3 regions of the Pseudomonas sp. GW822-FHT06D10 genome follow, and region 2 is predicted to be linked to each of the others. Evidence: predicted binding sites of a transcription regulator. Region 2 holds the regulator's gene; each other region holds the start of a gene.

Region 1 (4,208 bases), on a different contig from region 2:
AGCGCTCGTCGGTTGTGGATAATTTGCAGTGGCGACGCAGGCCGGGCAGGTCGAGAAAGGCGTTGGCGCAGCCCTGGCGCTCGCGTTGCAGCTCGCGAGCCCCGGCGACCCTGGTGGCGGCTGCGGCGCTGTCATTGCCCGGTTGCGGCTCGGGGTTGAGGGCGGTGGCTTCGCGGGCCACGGTCAGGTGCAGGTCGATGCGATCCAGCAGCGGCCCGGATAACTTGTTGCGATAGCGCTGGATCTGCTCCGGTGTGCAACGGCAGCGTCCGCTGGGCTCGCCAAGATATCCACAGGGGCAGGGGTTCATCGCTGCCACCAATTGGAAGCGTGCCGGGAACTGCACCCGGTCCCGGGCTCGGGCAATGACGATCTGCCCGGACTCCATGGGCTCGCGCAGCACTTCCAGGACCTTGCGGTCGAACTCCGGCAGTTCATCGAGAAACAGCACGCCGTGATGGGCCAGGGTGATTTCCCCGGGCTGGGGTTTCGAGCCGCCTCCGACCAGTGCCGCACCCGAAGCCGAATGGTGGGGCTGGCGAAACGGCCGCTGTGGCCAGTAGCGCAGGGGCTTGTGGCTGGCCACCGACTGGATCGCCGCGACTTCCAGGGCTTCATCTTCCTGCAACGGTGGCAGCAGGCCGGGCAAGCGGCTGGCCAACAGGGTCTTGCCGGTGCCTGGCGGGCCGCTGAACAACAGGTTGTGGGCGCCCGCCGCGGCGATCAGCAGGGCGCGCTTGGCGGCGAGCTGGCCTTGCACTTCGCTGAGGTCGGGGTAGGGGAAGTGGCTCTGCACCAGGCCGTCGCTGACATAGGGCGCAATCGGCGCGTGGCCGTTGAAATGGGCAACGGCCTCCAGCAGATGATCCACCGCGATCACCTTTAGGCCGCTGGCCAGGCAGGCTTCTTCGGCATTGGCCCGTGGCACCAGCAGGGTATGCCCGGCGTCGCGCGCCGCCAGTGCGGCGGGCAGTACGCCGCGTACCGGGCGCACCGCGCCGGAGAGCGCCAGCTCCCCCAGGCATTCGATGTTGTCCAGGGCCAGGGCCGGCACCTGCGCGCTGGCGGCAAGGATGCCCAGGGCAATGGCCAGATCGAAGCGCCCGCCGTCCTTGGGCAAGTCCGCCGGTGCCAGGTTGAGGGTGATGCGCCGGGCCGGAAAGTTGAACCCGGCATTGAGGATTGCGCTGCGCACCCGGTCCTTGCTTTCCTTGACCGCGGCTTCCGGCAGGCCCACCAGGGTCAGGCTCGGCAAGCCGTTGGCCAGGTGCACTTCAACACTGACAGCCGGAGCCTGGACGCCGACCTGAGCACGGCTGTGGATGATTGCCAGGGACATGGGGAGAGCTTCCTTGCGACAGCGGGAACCGCGTCCTGCGGTGCTGCAAGGATAGATGAGGGGGCTGGCCAGAGGAGCGCCCGAATGGGCACAGGATATGTCGTCGGTGTACGAGCCTTCGCCGGCAAGCCAGTTCCTACAGGACAGGTCTGTAGGAGCCGGCCTGCCGGCGAACCCGGATTCAGATCATTGCGCTGCCGGGTTCAGCCGGGCTTCCAGCTCCGCCACCTTGGCTTCGAGGCTTTCCAGGCGCGCGCGAGTGCGGGCCAGGACCACCATCTGGCTGTCGAATTCTTCCCGGCTGACCAGGTCCAGCTTGCTGAAGCCGCTTTGTAGCAGGGCCTTGAACTGGCTTTCGATTTCATTGCGGGGCAGGGGTGTTTCACCGCTGAGCAACCGCGAGGCGTGGCCGCTCAGGGCGTCGAGAAGGTCTTTGGGCGCGAGCATGGGAGAGTCCTGAATTGCAGTCGGCCCGCAGTGTATCACGCAGCAACGACGCTCCAGGTGGCCCCGGGTTGCACGTTTTTCGCGCATCTGGCCGGGCGCCAGCGCACCGTTTTTGTGCGTATCCCGGGTGCCGTTTTCCCGCATTCCCTGCCGGCTCGGGGCAAGGGACTGAAATCACTGATTTTTCCCGAGCTGGCAAGCTTTCTGCTTAGACCCTGGTGACCCATGCACTGATGCAGTCGCTGTGACGAATGCAGTGCGGCAGGCGGAGCGGGGAGTGTTTCGTCAGACAGCGGTTAGCTGGCGTCGGTCGGGCTGAGGAAGGCCGACGGTGCGTTACAAAGCCAGGCACTGCGCTTAGACTTGAGTCGGGTTTGTTTTCCTGGGGCAAGTCCACCAATTCGGGAGAGAGTTTCATGAAGCTAGTCACTGCCATCATCAAGCCGTTCAAGTTGGACGACGTGCGCGAGTCGCTGTCCGAGATCGGCGTGCAGGGCATTACCGTCACTGAAGTCAAAGGCTTCGGCCGGCAGAAGGGTCACACCGAGCTGTATCGCGGTGCGGAGTACGTGGTGGATTTCCTGCCCAAGGTGAAGATCGATGTCGCCATTGACGACAAGGATCTTGACCGGGTTATCGAGGCGATAACCAAGGCCGCCAACACCGGCAAGATCGGTGACGGCAAGATCTTCGTGGTCAATCTGGAACAGGCTATTCGCATCCGTACCGGCGAAACCGATACCGACGCAATCTAAGCCGCCAAACCCAACGCCCCAGGAGAAAACAATATGACTCTGCGTAAATTCGCAGGGCTAGGAGCCCTTTTGTCCCTCGTAATGCCAGGCCTGGCCATGGCGGCAGACGAAGCGGCGGCTCCAGTCCTCAACTCCGGCGATACCGCCTGGATGCTGACCTCCACAGCCCTGGTGCTGTTCATGACCATTCCTGGCCTGGCGCTGTTCTACGGCGGCATGGTGCGGTCGAAAAACATTCTTTCGGTAATGATGCAGTGCTTCGCCATTACCGGCCTGATCACTGTTCTGTGGTTCATCTACGGCTACAGCATGGCGTTCGACACCACCGGGATGGAAGCCGGCGTGGTCAACCTCAATTCCTTCGTGGGCGGCTTCTCCAAGGCCTTCCTGGCGGGCATCACCCCGGCCAGCCTGACCGGCCCGGCTGCGCTTTTCCCTGAAGCGGTGTTCGTCACCTTCCAGATGACCTTCGCCATCATCACTCCAGCGCTGATCGTCGGTGCCTTCGCCGAGCGGATGAAGTTCTCGGCCATGCTGATCTTCATGGGCGTGTGGTTCACCCTGGTGTATGCGCCGATCGCCCATATGGTCTGGAGCGGTCCGGGCTCGCTGCTGGGCGACTGGGGCGTGCTGGACTTTGCCGGCGGCACCGTGGTGCACATCAACGCCGGTATCGCGGGCCTGGTGGCCTGCCTGGTGCTGGGCAAGCGCAAGGGTTTCCCGACCACGCCGATGGCGCCACACAACCTGGGTTACACCCTGATGGGCGCAGCCATGCTGTGGATCGGCTGGTTCGGCTTCAACGCCGGTTCCGCCGCTGCCGCCAACGGCACCGCCGGCATGGCCATGCTGGTCACGCAGATCGCGACGGCTGCCGCCGCTCTGGGCTGGATGTTTGCCGAGTGGATCACCCACGGCAAGCCTAGCGCGCTGGGCATCGCTTCGGGTGTGGTCGCAGGCCTGGTGGCAATCACTCCGGCTGCCGGTACCGTTGGCCCGATGGGCGCCCTGATCATCGGTCTGGCGGCCGGTGTGGTGTGCTTCTTCTGCGCCACCAGCCTCAAGCGCAAGCTGGGATATGACGACTCCCTGGACGCCTTTGGCGTGCACGGCATCGGCGGTATTCTCGGTGCGATCCTCACCGGTGTGTTCGCTGCTCCGTCCCTGGGTGGCTTCGGCACCGTGACCGATGTGGCCGCTCAGGTCTGGATCCAGGCCAAGGGCGTGGGTTTCACGGTGATCTACACCGCGATCGTCACCTTCATCATCCTCAAGGTTCTGGACGCGGTCATGGGGCTGCGGGTGAGCGAGGAAGAAGAGGCGGTCGGCCTCGATCTGGCACAACACAACGAGCGTGGTTACAACCTGTAATCGCGCAAGAAAAAAAAGCCCGGCTCCGGCCGGGCATTTTTTTGCCTGATGTTTGTCATTGAGAAAGGCTGAAAGGATTTTCTGACAAGCATTGGCGTGTTTGCCGTGACGATTTCCGGCAGGGCAAATGCTTACACTAAAGCAGGATTATTCGGCGCTTTGTTTTTTCCCTGAGCGCGCTAGAATGCGCGCCGAAGCGTGGAGATCGGTATGTGGCAACAGACCCTGATTACCCTGCGGGCCAGGCCCCGGGGCTTTCATCTGGTGACGGACGAGTTGCTCGCCGGCCTGCCTGA
Region 2 (4,208 bases):
GCGCAGTTGGTAAAGGTTCAGGTTGGTGGTGTTGACCTTGAGATCGGCCAGGTCGACGATCGGCCCCAGCAGTTGGGTTTCATCGTGGATGGCTTCGGCCAGGGAGCGGTTGGCGCTGCTCAGCGGGTGGCGCCGACGGGTCTCGGAGAAGCGCTTGAGCAGGGTCTCTTCGTCGGCATCCAGGTACAGCACGTCGCACTGGATATGCCGGCTGCGCACTTCTTCCAGCAATTCGGGGAAGCGCGACAGATGACTGGGCAGGTTGCGGGCATCGATGGACACCGCCACCAGCGGTTGCGCCAGTTCGGTGTGGATCAACGCACGTTCAGCCAGTTCCGGCAGCAAGCCGGCTGGCAGGTTGTCGATGCAGTAGTAGCCGTGGTCCTCGAGAACATCGAGGGCGGTGCTTTTACCTGAGCCGGAGCGGCCGCTGACGATGATCAAACGCATGATTACTGACCGTTTTGCTCGTCCAGAACGACCTGATACAAGGCTTCGTTGCTGGTGGCGCTGCGCAGCCGGTCACGGACTTCCTTGCGATCGAGCATGCTGGCGATCTGCCGGAGCAGTTCCAGGTGTGCATCGGTCGCGGCTTCCGGAACCAGCAGGACGAACAGCAGGTCGACCGGTGCGCCATCGATGGCGTCGAAATCGATCGGAGCGTCCAGGTGCATCAGCGCACTGATGGGCGACTCGCAGCCTTTGAGGCGGCAGTGGGGAATGGCGATGCCGTTGCCAAAACCGGTGGAACCGAGTTTTTCACGGGCAATCAGGCTCTCGAAGACATCCTGCATCTCCAGATCAGGCACTTCACGGCTGATCAGGTTGGCAATTTGTTCGAGGGCGCGTTTTTTACTGCCGCCCGGCACGTTCACCAGGGAACGGCCGGGGGTCAGGATGCTTTCAAGTCGGATCATGGGAGGGGAGTGTTAGCGACCCGTGCCTTGGAGAAGGTGGAGTTGCTTTTCCTTATGCTTTTTCAGTTGGCGGTCAAGCTTGTCCGTGAGCAGGTCGATTGCGGCATACATATCGTCATGTTCTGCGTTGGCAACGACCTCCCCACCGTGGATGTGCAGGGTGGCTTCGATTTTCTGCTTCAGCTTCTCGACAGCCATGGTGACCTGCACATTGGTAATCTTGTCGAAGTGCCTCTCCAGCCGGTCGAGTTTTTCGCCGATGTAGACGCGCAGGGGTTCAGTCACTTCGAGTTGGTGTCCACTGATGTTGACTTGCATACAGCTTCTCCTTCGTTGCCAGTGCATAACGCGGCAGGCTGGGTTGCCTGCCACCTAGACTACGTTTGAAAACGGCACCGGGCCCTTTTCAAACACACTCTGAAACGCTGTGGCCAGCCCTGCGGCTACATCAACCGCTTACGTTCGCTGGAAGGCGCGATCCCAAGGGATTCGCGGTACTTGGCGACGGTACGACGGGCTACCTGAATGCCTTGTGCCTCCAGTAAACCAGCGATCTTGCTGTCACTCAACGGCTTTTTCTGATTTTCCGCGGCCACCAATTTTTTGATGATCGCGCGGATCGCCGTGGACGAGCATTCACCGCCTTCCGAAGTGCTGACGTGGCTGGAGAAAAAGTATTTCAGCTCATATATGCCCCGTGGGGTATGCATGAATTTTTGCGTAGTCACCCGGGAAATCGTCGATTCGTGCATGCCCACCGCCTCGGCGATATCGTGCAGAACCAGCGGCTTCATCGCTTCATCGCCATATTCGAGAAAGCCGCGCTGGTGCTCGACGATCTGGGTGGCGACCTTCATCAGGGTTTCATTGCGGCTTTGCAGGCTCTTGATGAACCAGCGGGCTTCCTGCAACTGGTTGCGCATGAAGGTGTTGTCGGCGCTGGTGTCGGCGCGGCGTACAAAACCGGCGTACTGGGCGTTGACCCGCAGGCGCGGCACGGACTCCTGGTTCAGTTCCACCAGCCAGCGTTCGTTGTCTTTGCGCACTATGACGTCCGGGACCACGTATTCGGCTTCACTGGATTCGATCTGTGAACCGGGGCGGGGGTTGAGGCTCTGCACCAGCTCGATGACTTGGCGCAGCTCATCTTCCTTGAGCTTCATGCGCCGCATCAGCTGGCTGTAGTCGCGGCTGCCCAGGAGGTCGATGTAGTCACTGACCAGGCGCTGGGCCTCGCCCAGCCAGGGCGTTTTCGCCGGCAACTGGCGCAGTTGCAGCAACAGGCACTCGCCCAGGTTGCGGGCGCCGATGCCCGCGGGTTCGAATTGCTGGATGCGGTGCAGGACGGCTTCTATCTCGTCCAGTTCGATGTCCAGTTCCGGATCGAAGGCTTCGAGGATCTCTTCGAGGGTTTCGTCCAGGTAGCCCTGATTGTTGATGCAGTCGATCAGGGTCACGGCAATCAGGCGGTCGGTGTCCGACATCGGCGCCAGGTTCAGTTGCCAGAGCAGGTGGCTCTGCAGGCTCTCGCCCGCCGAAGTGCGGGTGGTGAAGTCCCACTCGTCGTCATCGCTGCTGGGCAGGCTGCTGGCGCTGGTCTGGTAGACGTCCTCCCAGGCGGTGTCGACCGGCAGTTCGTTGGGGATGCGCTCGTTCCACTCACCGTCCTCGAGGTTGTCCACCGTGGGGGCGGTTTCCTGGTAGGAGGGCTCCTGGATCTCGGTATTGGGTTTGGACTCGGTGTTGTCGGCCAGGGGGTCGCTGTTGTCGAAGTCGTCGCCTTCTTCCTGGCGCTCGAGCATCGGGTTGGACTCCAGGGCTTCCTGGATTTCCTGTTGCAGGTCCAGGGTCGACAATTGGAGCAGGCGGATGGCCTGTTGCAGCTGCGGTGTCATCGTCAGCTGCTGGCCCATTCTAAGGACTAGCGATGGTTTCATGGCAGGGGCTTAACACCTTATTTGCCGGCGCACATGCGCCATCCACTACAGGGCGCCGGAGCGCCAAACATAAGCAAATTATATGCCTGAAACTGAAGTGTTTGCCTAGAGCGCTGTAACAATAAAGTTTGTAGGGTTTTATTGTTCCCGGCGCCCTGGCGTCCAGCCCAACACATCAGCCCTTACAGGCGGAACTCATGGCCCAGATAGACTTCCTTGACCAGTTCGTTGGCCAGGATGGTCTCGGAGTCGCCTTCGGCGATCAGTTGCCCGTCGTTGACGATGTAGGCGGTCTCACAGATGTCCAGGGTTTCCCGGACGTTGTGGTCGGTGATCAGCACCCCGATGCCCTTGGCCTTGAGGTGGTGGATGATCTGCTTGATATCGCCCACCGAGATCGGGTCGACACCGGCGAAGGGTTCGTCCAGCAGGATGAACTTGGGCGCGGTGGCCAGGGCCCGGGCGATTTCCACGCGGCGCCGCTCACCACCGGACAGGCTCATGCCGAGGTTGTCGCGGATGTGGTTGATGTGGAATTCCTGCAGCAGGCTTTCCAGTTCATGGCGACGGCCGGCCTTGTCGAGCTCCTTGCGGGTCTCGAGGATGGCCATGATGTTGTCGGCCACCGACAGCTTGCGAAAGATCGAGGCTTCCTGGGGCAGGTAGCCGATACCGGCGCGTGCGCGGCCGTGCATCGGTTGGTGGCTGACATCCAGGTCGTCGATCAGGACGCGGCCCTGATCGGCCTGGACCAGGCCGACGATCATGTAGAAGCAGGTGGTCTTGCCGGCGCCGTTGGGGCCGAGCAGGCCGACGATCTGACCGCTGTCGATGGACAGGCTGACATCACGCACGACCTGGCGGCTCTTGTAGCTCTTGGCCAGGTGCTGAGCTTTCAGAGTTGCCATTACTGGGCCTTTTGCTCGTCGGTTTTCTTTTTCGGCTGGATGACCATGTCGATCCGCGGACGCGGCGCGGTCACCGAGCTGCCATTGGCGCGACCGGCGTTGGCAACCTGCTTGACGGTGTCGTAGACGATTTTCTCGCCTTCGGTGGTATTGCCGTCGTTGATGACCTTGGCCTTGTCGATCAGCACGATGCGGTTCTGCTGGGCATGGTACTGGATGGTCACGGCGTAGGCCTGGACCGGTTTCGGGTCGGTCTGCTTCTGCAGTTGCTCGAAGTAGGCGAGGTTGCCCACCGAGGTCACCACGTCGATTTCACCGGTCTTGGACCGGGTGATGGTCACGGTGTTGCCGGTGATCTTCATCGAACCCTGGGTGATGATGACATCGCCCTTGTAGGTGGCCACGCCGTTCTTGTCGTCCAGCTGGGCGTCGTCGGCCTGGATGCG
Region 3 (4,208 bases), on a different contig from region 2:
AGCAGTCAACAAGTGAGGGAAACACCCTATGAGAAGACTAAAGCGTGATCCGTTGGAAAAAGCGTTTTTACGCGGATATCAGTATGGCGTTAATGGCAAGTCCCGTGAGCTTTGCCCATTTACTCTACCGTCGGTACGCCAAGCCTGGATTAACGGCTGGCGAGAAGGACGCGGCGACAACTGGGACGGTATGACAGGCACTGCGGGCATCCACAGACTCAACGAACTTCGCGCTGTCGGCTGATCAGGGCACATTCCGACACCTAAAACTTGAATAGATGACGACTTAACCACGCACGCCCCATCCGGGCGGCGGGCTTCGGCCCAGGGGCTCCTTCGAGGAGCCCTTTTTTATGCCCGCGTGCTGTCCTTCCCTCTCAGCCCATGGCCGCGATGGCATCCACCGACTCGCGAATCAGCGCCGGCCCCTTGTAGATGAACCCCGAATACAGCTGCACCAGGCTGGCGCCCGCAGCGATCTTCTCAGCCGCGTGCTTGCCTTCGGTGATGCCGCCCACGGCGATGATCGGCAAACGGCCGGCCAGTTCAGCAGCCAGTACCTTGACCGTGTGGGTGCTCTTTTCCCGTACCGGTGCGCCGGACAGGCCGCCGGCCTCGGCGCCGTGCTCCAGGCCTTCGACACCTTCACGGCTCAAAGTGGTGTTGGTGGCGATCACTGCGTCCATGCCGGTTTCAAGCAGGGCGCGGGCCACTTCCACGGTTTCCTCGTCACTCATGTCCGGAGCGATCTTGATGGCCAGCGGTACACGCTTGCCGTGGATCGCAGTCAGTTCCTGTTGGCGCTGGCTCAAGGCCGCCAGCAGTTGCTTGAGCGACTCGCCAAATTGCAGGCTGCGCAGGCCCGGGGTATTGGGCGAGCTGACGTTGACCGTGACATAGCTGGCGTGGGCATAGACCTTGTCCAGGCAGATCAGGTAATCATCCACCGCCCGCTCCACCGGGGTGTCGAAGTTCTTGCCGATATTGATCCCCAGCACGCCCTTGTATTGCGAGGCCGCGACCCGTGCCAGCAGGTTGTCGACACCCAGGTTGTTGAAGCCCATGCGGTTGATGATGGCCTCGGCCTGGGGCAGGCGGAAGATCCGCGGCTTGGGGTTGCCCGGTTGCGGGCGCGGGGTGACGGTGCCGATCTCGACAAAACCAAACCCCAATTGGGCGAAGCCGTCGATGGCTGCGCCATTCTTATCCAGGCCCGCAGCCAGACCTACCGGGTTCGCAAACTCCAGCCCCATGACCTTGACCGGCATCTGCGCCGGGGCCTTGCACAACAGCCCGTTAAGGCCCAAACGCCCGCCCGCGCCGATCAGGTCCAGGGACAGATCGTGGGAGGTTTCCGGGGAGAGTTTGAACAACAGCTGGCGGGCCAGGGTATACATGGGCGGGATGAACTCGGTTGGCGGCGAAATAGGGCGCCGATTATAGCCGGCCCCGGGGCTTGCAGGCGAGGCGCGAAGTGAAATCCCCGCCGGGCTGGCATATGCCTTGCAGTCTCTTGTGCATGCAGACCTCGGCCAAGGGCGGCTGAGGTCCCAGGACAATGGCGTCGTCACCCGCCCCGGCTTCACCCGGCCGGCGGGTACGACGCTTTTTTATGCAAGGTGCCACGTCATGACCGATCTCCCCAACACCCCGCTGGCCTGGGTCAACGGCAGCGATGCCCCGGAAAAGTCCGCCATCGACCTGGGCTTCATGGCCCTGACCGATTGTGCCTCGGTGGTGGTCGCCGCCACTCAAGGCTTCGCCCAGCCCTACGGCCTGACCCTGAACCTCAAGCGCCAGAGTTCCTGGGCCAGTCTGCGGGACAAGCTGGTGAGCGGCGAACTGGACGCCGCCCACAGCCTGTATGGACTGATCTACGCGGTACACCTGGGTATCGGCGGCACCAACCCCTGCGACATGGCAGTGCTCATGGGTCTGAACCAGAATGGCCAGAGCATCAACCTATCCCGGGAGCTGCAGAACCTCAAGGTGACCAGCCCTGAGACATTGGACCGCCATGTGCACCAAAGCCGGGCACGACTGACCTTCGCCCAGACCTTCCCCACCGGTACCCACGCCATGTGGCTGTACTACTGGCTGGCCAGCCAGGGTATCCACCCGCTGCAGGATGTCGACAGCGTAGTGGTGCCGCCACCGCAGATGGTGGCTCATCTGCAGGCCGGGCGCATCGACGGGTTCTGCGTCGGCGAACCCTGGAGCGCCAGTGCAGTGCAGCAGGATCAGGGTTTCACCCTGGCCACCAGCCAGGCGATCTGGCCGGATCACCCGGAAAAAGTCCTCGGCTGCACCCGCGCCTTCGTCGAGCAATACCCGAACACCGCCCGGGTCCTGGTGATGGCGATTCTCGAAGCCAGCCGCTTTATCGAGCAAAGCCCGGAAAACCGCCGCAGCACCGCCCAGTTGCTGAGCGCTGCCGATTACCTGAATGCACCGCTGGACTGCATCGAGCCGCGGCTGCTGGGGGATTACGCCGACGGCCTGGGCAATCGCTGGCAGGACCCCCACGCCCTGCGTTTTCACCATCATGGCGCCGTCAACCTGCCCTACCTTTCCGACGGCATGTGGTTCATGACCCAGTTCCGCCGCTGGGGCCTGCTGCGGGAAGACCCGGATTACCTGGGCGTCGCTCGCCACGTGCAGCAGCTGGAGCTGTACCGCGAAGCCGCCACCGCGCTGGGCATCGCCGCCTGGGGCCAGGACATGCGCAGCAGCCAGTTGATCGATGGCAAGGTGTGGGACGGCTCTGAGCCTGCCGCCTATGCCCGCAGCTTCCGCCTGCATGCGATGAACGGCACCCCTCCCCTTGTTGCCCAGCGCTGATCGGAGCCCGCGACCATGCTGCGTATCCTGCTGATCAACGACACAGCGAAAAAAGTCGGAAGGCTCAAGGCCGCCCTCAGCGAAGCCGGTTTCGAGGTGATTGACGAATCCGGCCTGACCATCGACCTGCCGGGCCGCGTCGAAACGGTGCGTCCGGACGTGATCCTGATCGATACCGAGTCACCCAGCCGCGATGTCATGGAGCAAGTGGTGCTGGTCAGCCGCGATCAACCCCGGCCCATCGTGATGTTCACCGATGAACACGATCCGGGGGTAATGCGCCAGGCGATCAAGTCCGGGGTCAGCGCCTACATCGTCGAGGGCATCCAGGTCCAGCGCCTGCAGCCTATCCTCGACGTGGCCATGGCGCGCTTTGAAAGCGACCAGGCCCTGCGCGCGCAACTCCAGGCCCGGGACCAGCAACTGGCCGAGCGCAAGCGCATCGAACTGGCCAAGGGCCTGTTGATGAAGATGAAGGACTGCGATGAGGAACAGGCCTACACCCTGATGCGTCGCCAGGCCATGAGCAAACAGCAGAAGCTGATCCAGGTGGCGGAGCAGATCATCGCCATGCAGGAACTGCTGGGCTAAGCCGACTTCCCGTAGGAGCCGGCTTGCCGGCGAACAGGCCTCTGAACCTTGTGCCAGTCTTGAGGACGCTTTCGCTGGCAAGCCAGCTCCTACAGCCAGTTCCTGCAGCCGGGGTCGACAGGGGTTGGCGCGGCTATTGCTATCAGATCCATACCGGTAACCAACGGCGGTTGCCCCACCTACGACAAAGACGTCGCGCACTCTGCTCGCCCACAGCGAACCGGGTGCCGGCGTCTTTTCGTTTTGGCCCCACTGACCGGGGCCGGTGGCGCGGCCGTGGCGGCGCTCCACCTGCAAGCTCATGACGACTCCAACGACTCTTATCAGCTGAGGTGCGCGATGAATTCAAGCTTCTGGAAATCCGGCCACACCCCGACCCTGTTCGCGGCCTTTCTGTATTTCGACCTGAGCTTCATGGTCTGGTACCTGCTGGGCCCCCTGGCGGTGCAGATCGCCGCCGACCTGCACCTGAGCACTCAGCAACGCGGACTGATGGTGGCCACGCCGATCCTCGCCGGCGCGGTGCTGCGTTTCATCATGGGCCTGCTGGCCGATCGACTGTCACCGAAAACCGCCGGCCTGATCGGCCAGGTGATCGTCATCGGCGCGCTGTTCATGGCCTGGAAGCTGGGCATCCACAGCTATGAGCAGGCGCTGCTGCTGGGGGTATGCCTCGGCATGGCCGGGGCTTCCTTCGCCGTGGCCCTGCCCCTGGCCTCGCAGTGGTACCCGCCGCAGCACCAGGGCAAGGCCATGGGCATCGCCGGCGCCGGCAA

What was found. The regulator sigma-54, encoded in region 2, starts transcription at its own class of promoters, with help from an activator protein. The targets are predictions, from matches to a motif close to ANTGGCATNNANNTTGCTNT.
Region 1: the regulator sigma-54 is predicted to act here: its motif matches at 1,978-1,997, upstream of glnK (P-II family nitrogen regulator).
Region 3: the regulator sigma-54 is predicted to act here: its motif matches at 1,491-1,510, upstream of AC1RL5_RS27990 (CmpA/NrtA family ABC transporter substrate-binding protein).

Annotation. Positions count from the first base shown of each region.
Region 1 covers NZ_JBXALN010000003.1:443,340-447,547, reverse strand. The annotation lists gene AC1RL5_RS12005 (YifB family Mg chelatase-like AAA ATPase) at 1-1,339, opposite strand, end outside; gene AC1RL5_RS12000 (accessory factor UbiK family protein) at 1,526-1,786, opposite strand; gene glnK (P-II family nitrogen regulator) at 2,203-2,541, shown strand; gene AC1RL5_RS11990 (ammonium transporter) at 2,575-3,912, shown strand; gene AC1RL5_RS11985 (secondary thiamine-phosphate synthase enzyme YjbQ) at 4,123-4,208, shown strand, end outside.
Region 2 covers NZ_JBXALN010000002.1:226,319-230,526, forward strand. The annotation lists gene rapZ (RNase adapter RapZ) at 1-450, opposite strand, end outside; gene ptsN (PTS IIA-like nitrogen regulatory protein PtsN) at 453-917, opposite strand; gene hpf (ribosome hibernation-promoting factor, HPF/YfiA family) at 930-1,235, opposite strand; gene AC1RL5_RS06580 (RNA polymerase factor sigma-54) at 1,361-2,854, opposite strand; gene lptB (LPS export ABC transporter ATP-binding protein) at 3,037-3,762, opposite strand; gene lptA (lipopolysaccharide transport periplasmic protein LptA) at 3,762-4,208, opposite strand, start outside.
Region 3 covers NZ_JBXALN010000010.1:137,221-141,428, reverse strand. The annotation lists gene rmf (ribosome modulation factor) at 29-244, shown strand; gene AC1RL5_RS27995 (quinone-dependent dihydroorotate dehydrogenase) at 378-1,397, opposite strand; gene AC1RL5_RS27990 (CmpA/NrtA family ABC transporter substrate-binding protein) at 1,630-2,841, shown strand; gene AC1RL5_RS27985 (ANTAR domain-containing response regulator) at 2,857-3,432, shown strand; gene AC1RL5_RS27980 (nitrate/nitrite transporter) at 3,772-4,208, shown strand, end outside.